3 regions of the Paradevosia tibetensis genome follow, and region 3 is predicted to be linked to each of the others. Evidence: predicted binding sites of a transcription regulator. Region 3 holds the regulator's gene; each other region holds the start of a gene.
What was found. Region 3 encodes LexA, which represses DNA repair genes until DNA is damaged. Its sites were predicted from a motif close to TGTTCNNNNTGTGTTCNG; they were not measured.
Positions count from the first base shown of each region.

Region 1 (3,278 bases), 1.8 Mb from region 3:
GGGCGAGAGGGTTTCCCGGTGCGCGAGCGGGTCCTCATCGCGCGTGCGGGTGCTGTCGAGCTCGCCCATGCCGCGCGGGCCGTTTTCGCCGGCGGTGCCGGTCTCGAGCTGGATGATGGCGCCCTCGATCTCGCCGAGCAGGCCCTTCGGATCGTCGAGGCCGAAATCGGCCGGCTCGCGGGCGCGCAGGTCGTCGCGGATCTGGCGCAGGCGGGCGAGGCGCTCGGCGACGGGGCGATCCGACCCGTACATGAGGTCTTCGATCTCCGCTTCGCTCACCGGATAGGCAAAGCCGGGCAAGCCCTCGTCGTCGTCGCCATCGATGTCGGTATCCTGGGCAAGGACCTTGCCGTCCTCATTGATGTGGTTCATCGCACTGCTCCCTGAAGGTTGCGACCGTCAGGGTAACGCGGCAGGAGAAGCGAAGTTTCCGCTATTCGCCAGCGAGGCGCGCGGCCGGTTCCTCGAGCTCGAGCGCGTCGATCTTCTCGCCGCGACGGGTGACCTTGCCGGTGGAAACGAGGATGTCGCCTATGTCGTTGTTCGCCTGCTGGAAATGGGTCTGGAGCTTGCGCACGCGATCGTCCAGCCGGCCGACATCGGCGAGAAGCTCGCGCACTTCCTTCTGGATGAGATGCGCCTGCTCGCGCATGCGCACATCGCGCAGCAGGGCCTGGATCACCTGGATGGAGAGCATGAGCAGGGAGGGGGAAACGATGACCACGCGGTGGCGGATGGCGCGCTGCACCAAATCCTCGAACTGCTCGTGCAGGTCCGCGAAGATGGCTTCGGAGGGCACGAACATGAAGGCGGTGTCCTGCGTCTCCCCGGCGATCAGGTATTTGTCGGAAATGGCGCGGACATGGGTAGTGATGTCGGTCTTGAACTGGGCCCTGGCGAGCTTGGCCTCGTCGTCGTTGGCCGCCTCCTTGAGGCGCTGCCAGCTTTCGAGCGGGAACTTGGCATCGATGACCAGGCGCGGGGCGTCGTTGGGCATGAAGATGACGCAGTCCGGACGGCTGCCATTGGAAAGCGTGGTCTGGAAGGCATAGCCGTTCGAGGCGAGGCCATCGGCGATGATGGCCTCCATGCGCCCCTGCCCGAAGGCGCCGCGCTGCTGCTTGTTGGAAAGGATCGACTGGAGCGAGACGATTTCGCCCGAGAGCGCGGTCATGGTGGACTGGGCGCGGTCGATCACGGCCAGGCGCTCATGGAGCTTGGTCAGGCTCTCCTCGGTCTTGGTGCGGTTCTCGGTGATCGCCTGGCCCATGCGCTGGCTGGTGGAATCGAGGCGCTCGTTGACGAGGCGGGCCAGATCGGAGGTGCGGCTGCCGAAGATCTCGGACATGGTCTGCATGCGGCCGGTCATCTCGTTCTGGATGCGCATCATGTCGGCCAGGTGCTTTTCCATCTCCTGGCTGCGGGCGATGGCGGTGGCAGCCTCCTCGGCGCGCTGGCGCCCGGAGCGCAGCGAATTGACGAGGAGAATGACGAGCAGCAGCGCCATGAGCGCGACCGCGGCGGCGATCGCGTGGCTCAGGGTGAGGGGAAAATCGCCGAGGGTGAAGAGAACCATGTCCATCGGCGCACACTAGCGCGATTCGCCGCAGAAGTGTTCCCCTCTTGTTCCGGCGAGGCTCAACCGGGGGCCAGTTGACCGGGCGGCCAGAAAATACCATATCGGGGGCAATTGCTGAAAAGGACCACCAGATGGCCGTTCGCCCCATCCTGATCATCCCCGACGCGCGCCTGCGTGCGATTGCCGAGCCGGTCGAGGAGATCAACGACGAGATCACCACGCTCGTCAAAGACATGTTCGATACGATGTATGCCGCGCCCGGGATCGGCCTGGCCGCGCCGCAGGTCGGCGTGCTCAAGCGCGTGGTCGTGATCGACCTCGCCAAGGAAGACGAGAGCCCCGATCCGATCGTGATGATCAACCCGGAAGTCATCGAATTCGGTGACGAGACGGTGGTCACCGAAGAAGGGTGCCTGTCGATCCCCGACCTCTATTACGAGGTCGAGCGCCCCGCCGACATCAAGGTCCGCTACATGGACCAGGACGGCAAGGTCGTCGAGCGCAAAGCGTCCGACCGGCTGGCCATCTGCATGCAGCACGAGATCGATCACCTCGATGGCGTGCTCTATATCGACTACCTGTCGCGCCTCAAGCGCGACCGCGTGATCAAGAAGTTCGACAAGGCCGCCAAGCGCGCCACGGCGAACTAGGCTCTTACCGCCAGGCACAAGGGGCGTTTCCATGCGCGTCGTATTCATGGGGACGCCCGATTTCGCGGTTCCGACCCTGACCGAGATCGTTGCGAGCGGCCACGAAGTGGTGGCCGTCTATACGCGCGCGCCGAAGCCGGCGGGCCGGGGGCAGGAAGAGCGCAAGTCCCCGGTGCACCTGGCAGCCGAAGGCTTCGGCATTCCTGTGTTTACGCCCAAATCGCTCAAGGGGAGCGAAGAACAGGGCGTCTTCGCGCTGCACGATGCGGACGTGGGCGTGGTGGTGGCCTATGGGCTGCTGCTGCCCAAGCCGATCCTCGATGCGCCGCGCCTGGGGTGCCTCAACCTGCACGGCTCGCTGCTGCCGCGCTGGCGGGGCGCCGCGCCGATCCAGCGCGCCGTGATGGCGGGGGACAAGCGCACGGGCGTGATGGTGATGCAGATGGACGAAGGGCTCGACACCGGCCCGGTGGGCCTGGTCGAGGAAATGCCCATCGGCCCGGACATGACGGCGGGCGAGTTGCACGATGCCATGATGCGCGTGGGCGCGGACCTGATGGGCCGGGCGCTGGCGGCGCTCGAGCGCGGCAGCCTCGAGTTTTCCGAGCAGTCGGAAGAAGGCGTCGTCTACGCCAGGAAGATCGAGAAGGCCGAGGCGCGGATCGACTGGTCGAAATCGGCAGCCGAGGTGCACAACCACATCCGCGGGCTCTCCCCCTTCCCCGGCGCCTGGTTCGAAGTGGAACTGAGCGGCAAGCCGGTGCGGGTCAAGGCCCTGCGTTCGACCCTGGGGACGGGCAGCGGCGCTGCCGGCACGGTGATCGGTGACGACCTCACCATCGCGTGCGGCGAGGGCGCGGTGCGGCTGGTTTCGGTGCAGCGCGAGGGCAAGGGCGCGATGGACGCGGCCGCATTCGTGCGCGGAACGGGGTCGCTCATCGGCAAGGCGGTCTGATGGCGCGCTTCAAGCTCACCATCGAATATGACGGAACCCCTTTTGCGGGGTGGCAGCGGCAGGCCGGGCAGATGTCCGTGCAGGAGGCCGTCGA
Region 1 covers NZ_CP041690.1:327,445-330,722, reverse strand. The annotation lists gene FNA67_RS01730 (hypothetical protein) at 1-372, opposite strand, end outside; gene FNA67_RS01725 (DNA recombination protein RmuC) at 434-1,582, opposite strand; gene def (peptide deformylase) at 1,711-2,229, shown strand; gene fmt (methionyl-tRNA formyltransferase) at 2,261-3,184, shown strand; gene truA (tRNA pseudouridine(38-40) synthase TruA) at 3,184-3,278, shown strand, end outside.
Region 1: a site for LexA is predicted at 1,614-1,631, ahead of FNA67_RS01725 (DNA recombination protein RmuC). Genes of this name have one in related genera too.

Region 2 (3,278 bases), 1.8 Mb from region 3:
CCGCCTTCTCGATGCCCGCGTTCGCCGCGCCCGTGGCAGCGACCGCCAACTACATCGTCTCGCTGGGCGGCATCAACATCGCCGAGATGGAGGTCAACCTCAAGGACGACGGCAAACGCTATTCCATCGACGCCTCCGCCAAGGTGGCGGGCCTGGGCTCGATCGTCGCCAGCGGCACGGCCAGCGTGCAGTCGGCAGGCTCCTCGAGCGGCGCCAACCTTATCTCCCAGAAGTTCGACATCCTGACCCGCGCCAATGGCGAGGATTTTTCGGTCAAGGTCGCCTATGCCGGCAAGAACGTCGAAAGTTTCGTCGTCACCCCGCCGATCCTGGACAATGTCGACCGCGTGCCGATCGAGCGCTCCCAGCTCTCGGGGGTCAACGACTTCCTGGCCGCCTTCGTCTTCAAGGGCGGCGCGCTCGACAAGTCGCTGTGCTCCAAGAAGTCGCGCGTCTTCACCGGCGTCGAACGATTCGACATCGCCCTGAGCTACGCGCGCGACGACGTCGCCACGTCCCAGCGCACCGGCTACCAGGGCCCGGTCGTGCTGTGCAACGTGCACTACACCCCGGTCTCGGGCCATTTCACCACCAGCGAAGTGACCAAGTACCTGGCCAATTCCGACCGCATCCTGGTCTGGTATGCCCCGGTGTTCCAGACCGGCTATTTCGTCCCCTACCGCGTGCTGCTGACCACTACGATGGGCGATTTGTCCATGGTGCTGACCGGCATGAAGGGCTGAGCGGGGTAGCTTCGCTTCCCTGGAATCGCTGACGGTTGGTGTTAAGCCAGTGGGCCCGGTGCTTTGCGCCGGGGACGTGGCTGTTGCTGCGCGCGCCCAGTCGGGTCAGCGGCCGCATGTTTTTACTGGGAAGGTGCAGCACCGCCTCCCTCCCCCTTGTGGGGAGGGATTGAGGGGGGTCAGCCCTAGGCTCCAAGCGCGCTTCTCCCCCACCCTTGTTCCCTCTCTACAAGGGGGAGGGAGACCTGCTGGCGAGATCGTGGCTCACCTGCTTGAGCTCGCCGCCCTGGCCAGGCGGTTCCTTCTCACCCTCAACGTCATGAACGCCGCAGGCCATCCGCGGCGAGAATTTCCCTGCGCCGAAACGGGATTGGCGATGCCGCGCGCTGAGGGTCGCGGCGAGGCGCCTCTGTTTCATTCCGGAACGTCAAAAACTATTTTGACAATTTTGGCGTTCCGCCGCCCCGGAAACCGGGCGCAGATGGGTGAAGCCCTTAAAATAGTTCGAGAATTTCGTGGTAACGTTCCGTTAAGGAAGGTAACCAATCGATAAAATTTGACGCAAATTTAAGGATTCTGAACGGGTTTCGGGGCCCTCGCGGCGCCAATGGGTCAGCAAGACTCGCCTTAGCGCCTTGTCACACGGACGACCCCCTAGATGCAGTAGTGAACAAAATCGGATTCAGTGATTCTCATCGATTCGGGCTGTGTTTGTTCTCTCTTTGTGCTAAGCGTTAACGCGACGCTGCTTTTCGGCCACAATCGTGCCAGTTGAGGACAGTCACAAACAGCTAAGGAAAGGCCGAAGCCCGGTCTGGCTTTTGCCGCTATCGCAGACCATATTCCCCACCAATGGACGCCTCCTCCCCCTCCCAGTCGCTCAAGGCCGTGCTGGGTCCGACCAACACCGGCAAGACCTACTTTGCCATAGAGCGCATGCTGGCCCATTCCTCCGGAATGATCGGCCTGCCGCTGCGCCTTCTGGCGCGCGAGGTCTATAACCGCGTGGTGGAACGCGTCGGCCAGCAGGCCGTGGCGCTGGTGACCGGGGAAGAGCGCATCGTGCCGCCGCGCGCCCGCTACTGGGTGTGCACGGTTGAAGCCATGCCCACCGACATGCCGGTGGAATGCGTGGCCATCGACGAGGTGCAGACCGCCATCGATTTCGACCGCGGGCACGTCTTCACCAACCGCATCCTCAATGCACGCGGGATCTCCGAAACCCTCTTGATGGGCTCGGCCACCATGGCTCCGGTGATCCGGCAATTGCTGCCGCATGCCGAGATCATCCACCGCCCCCGGCTCTCGACGCTGACCTATGCCGGCTCCAAGAAGATTTCGCGCCAGCCCGACCGTTCGGCCATCGTCGCCTTCTCGGCGGCCCAGGTCTACGCCATCGCCGAACTCATCCGCCGCGAGCGCGGCGGGGCGGCCGTCGTCATGGGCGCGCTCTCCCCGCGCACGCGAAATGCCCAGGTCGAGCTCTACCAGAACGGGGACGTCGATTTCCTCGTGGCGACCGACGCCATCGGCATGGGGCTCAACCTGGACGTGCACCACGTCGCCTTTGCCGACGACACCAAGTTCGACGGCCGCCAGACCCGTCCGCTCACCGCCGCCGAATTCGGCCAGATCGCTGGGCGTGCCGGACGCCACGTTCGCAACGGCACGTTCGGGGTGACCGGCGGCACCGATTCGTTCGACGAGGAACTGGTGGCCCAGCTCGAGAGCCACGACTTCGAGCCGGTGAAGATCCTGCAGTGGCGCAATACCGAGCTGGACTTCGCCTCGATCGATTCGCTGCGCCGCTCGCTCGACGCCACGCCCCGTCACAAGGCGCTCACGCGCGTGCCCACCGCGACCGACCAGATCGCGCTCGAATTCATTTCCCGCAACGAAGCGGGAGCCCTCGCCACGGACCTCAAGGCCGTGCATCTGCTCTGGGAAGTGTGCCAGACGCCCGACTACCGGGACATCTCCCCCGCCCATCATGGCGAAATTGTCACACGTCTCTATTCCGATCTCAGAAAGCGCGGGTTTGTCGACCCCGATTGGATTGCCGAGCAGGTACGGTTCTGCGACAATATCAGCGGCGACATTGACACCCTGTCGAACAGGATCAGGCAGATACGAACCTGGACCTTCGTCGCCAACCGCAAAAATTGGCTTGAAGATCCAACGCATTGGCGCGAAACAACCCGTGACATAGAGGACAGACTTTCCGACGCGCTTCACGAAAAGCTGATCCAGCGCTTCGTGGACCGCAGAACGAGCGTTCTCATCCGTCACTTGAAAGACAGACGCATGGCATCTCCGCAGATCAACGACCGGGGTGAAGTATCCCTGGAAGGTCACCTCATCGGCACGATCGAAGGCTTCCGCTTTACGCTCGCCCGGTCGGACGGCGACGGAGACGCCAAAGGTCTTCGCGCTGCCGCCGATAGCGCGGTCGCGCCCGAAATCCGCAATCGTGCCGAGCGCCTGTCGGGCGCTCCCAACGAAGAAATCGTATTGGCCACCGACGGGCGCCTGCGC
Region 2 covers NZ_CP041690.1:3,910,892-3,914,169, forward strand. The annotation lists gene FNA67_RS19120 (DUF3108 domain-containing protein) at 1-743, shown strand, start outside; gene FNA67_RS19125 (helicase-related protein) at 1,596-3,278, shown strand, end outside.
Region 2: a site for LexA is predicted at 1,456-1,473, ahead of FNA67_RS19125 (helicase-related protein). Genes of this name have one in related genera too.

Region 3 (3,278 bases):
CCCATGCTCAACGGCTACTTCCGTGGGGAGCGAACGGGCTCGGGCACCATCGTCTGGAAGGCCCGCCAGATGATGGCGAAGGGCGAGATCGACTATAAGCAGTTCATCGACCTGGTGGCTTCGTCGGCGCCCTCGACCGGCTATTGCAACACCATGGGCACCGCGACCACGATGAATTCGCTGGCCGAGGCCTTGGGCATGCAGCTGCCGGGTTCCGCCGCCATCCCCGCACCGTATCGCGACCGCCAGGAAATGGCCTATCGCACCGGCAAGCGCATCGTCGAGATGGTGCACGAAGACCTCAAGCCCTCCGATATCCTGACGCGCGACAACTTCCACAACGCGATCGTGGTCAACTCGGCCATTGGTGGGTCGACCAACGCGCCGATCCACATCAACGCCATCGCGCGTCACATCGGTGTCGAACTCGATATCTCCGATTGGCAGAAGGAAGGCCATCAGGTGCCGCTGCTGGTGAACCTGCAGCCGGCCGGTGAATATCTTGGCGAAGACTACTATCATGCCGGCGGCGTGCCGGCAGTGGTCAACGAGTTGATGGGGCAGGGCCTCATCGCGGAAAACGCACCGACCGTGAACGGCAAGAGCATCGGCGAGAACTGCCGCGACACGCCGATCCAGGATGACAAGGTCATCCGCAAGTTCGACAATCCGCTCAAGGCGGAGGCTGGCTTCCTGGTTCTCGGTGGCAATCTCTTCGACAACGCCATCATGAAGACCAGCGTCATCAGCCAGGAATTCCGCGATCGTTACCTGAACAACCCAGCCAGCCCCAATGCTTTCGAGGGCAGGGCTGTAGTCTTCGACGGTCCGGAGGACTACCACCACCGCATCGACGATCCGGCACTGGCAATCGATGAGTTCACGCTGCTCTTCATGCGCGGCGCCGGCCCCATCGGCTATCCGGGTGCTGCCGAAGTCGTCAACATGCGGCCGCCTGCGTACCTCATCAAGCAGGGCGTGACTTCGCTTCCCTGCATTGGCGACGGGCGCCAGTCAGGTACTTCGGGCTCGCCCTCGATCCTCAACGCTTCTCCGGAAGCGGCTGCGGGCGGCAACCTCGCCATCCTGCGCACCGGGGACCGCGTGCGGATCGATCTCAACACCGGCGCTGCCAATATCCTCATCTCCGACGAGGAAATCGCTCAGCGTCGCCAGGAACTGGCAGCCAATGGCGGCTACCAGTATCCCAAGAACCAGACGCCCTGGCAGGAGATTCAGCGCGGCATCGTCGACCAGCTCGGCAGCGGCGCCGTTCTCCGTCCCGCCGTCAACTACCAGCGCCTGGCCCAGACCGCCGGGCTGCCCCGCGACAACCACTGACGCCGGCACAAAACAGCGCCGCCGCCGGATCTCCCCGGCGGCGGCGTTTCAATTTCGGAGCGGAACGCTCAGTACTTGCGCAGCAGGCCGACCAGCCGACCCTGTACCTTCACTCGGTCGGGGCCGAAGATGCGGGTTTCGTAAGCCGGGTTGGCGGCCTCGAGAGCGACCGAATTACCCTTGCGGCGCAGGCGCTTGAGAGTAGCCTCTTCATCATCGACGAGAGCCACGACGATCTCGCCGGTTCCGGCTGAGTCCTGCTTCTTGATCAGTACGGTGTCGCCGTCGAAGATGCCGGCCTCGATCATGGAATCGCCGCGCACTTCGAGCGCATAGTGCTCACCCGGCCCGAGCATCTCGGGCGGCACGGCAATGGTGTGGCTATGGGTCTGGATGGCCTCGATCGGGGTGCCGGCTGCGATACGTCCCATCACCGGCACTGCAACAGGCCGGCCACTTTCGGCGACCGACACCAGTTCCGTCCGAGGCGGGGGCGCTGAAACCTTGCCAAGGTTGCCCTCGATGACATTGGGCTCGAACCGCGCCTTGCGCCCGCCAAGCGACGGGTTCATCGAATCCGGAAGCTTGATGACTTCGAGCGCTCGCGCCCGGTTGGGCAGGCGGCGAATGAAACCACGCTCCTCAAGCGCCGTGATCAGGCGATGGATACCGGACTTGGACGCCAGGTCGAGCGCATCCTTCATCTCGTCGAACGAGGGCGGGATGCCGGTTTCCTTCATCCGTTCGTGGATGAACATGAGCAGTTCGTGTTGCTTGCGCGTCAGCATCGGCGGCCCCAACAGAATCAGAACAAAGACTGAACTTGTTATATGTGTTCCAGTTATGTTCTGCAACAAAACGGTGAAGAAGCCGTTATCGCACCCCTTCATGTGCCGCCGAAACGCTTGACGGGACCGGGAATTTGGGTCGATCTCTGGCCGGAAGCCGCCCCTGACGGGCGATTTCGAGTGTGCGGAGCGTCAAGTGCAACCAGTATCCGTGAGCCGCGTGTTTGCGGCGCGCCTACCACGACTAGGCATGGCGCTACTTTTCGCGAGCATGCTCGGAGCTTGTAGTTCGGAGCCTTCGGCGCCCTCGATCGCAATATTTGGCTCGTTCTTTCCAGCCTGGATCATCTGCGCGGTTCTTGGTGTGGTCTTCGCCGTCATCGCGCGGCAATTGCTGATCATTCTCGATATCGACGGGTATCTTCCACTGCCATTGCTGGTCTATCTGTGTATGGCGATTGGTGGGGGTACCGGCTTCTGGTTCCTCTGGTTCGGCGGAATTCCGCAATGAACGGCGGGCATGTCATCAAGAGGCTGATTGGCCTCGTCATTGCCGTGGTCAGTTTCGTAGCGGCGGTCGTGGGCATCTATTTCTCGCTCAACGAGATCAACAGCTCGCCGCGAACCGACGTCGCCGAGATCTCGGCACCCACAATCCACGTTTCGCCCACGGTTCCCGGTCGCATCGTTTCGATCGCCGTCCAGAACAATGCGAGCGTCAAAAAGGGCGACGTGCTCTTCCAGATCGATCCGCAGCCCTATCAGCTTCGCCTCGACCAGGCGCAGGCCGAGCTGCGTGCCGCCCAGTCCGAGGTCGAGCAGGGCGGGCGCAATATTGCTACGGCCCAAAGCAACGCCGATGTCGCCGCCAAACAGATCGAACGCGCGCGCTTCAATGCCGAACTCGCCCGGCAGACCCTGGAGCGCCTAGAGCCGCTCCTGCCAAAGGGATACGTGACGGCCCAGCAGGTGGACCAGGCGCGAACCGCCTATAGCGACGCACAGGTCAGTCTTGACCAGGCGCTCCAGCAGTCGCAGGGCGCGACACAGGTCATCGGCACGCTCGATACCCGCAAGGCCCAGGTCGACGTGGCCGAGGCGACGGTGGCCCTTGCGCAGCGCGATCTCGACAACACGACCGTGCGCGCG
Region 3 covers NZ_CP041690.1:2,083,818-2,087,095, forward strand. The annotation lists gene FNA67_RS10140 (IlvD/Edd family dehydratase) at 1-1,341, shown strand, start outside; gene lexA (transcriptional repressor LexA) at 1,410-2,129, opposite strand; gene FNA67_RS10150 (YtcA family lipoprotein) at 2,380-2,640, shown strand; gene mdtN (multidrug transporter subunit MdtN) at 2,637-3,278, shown strand, end outside.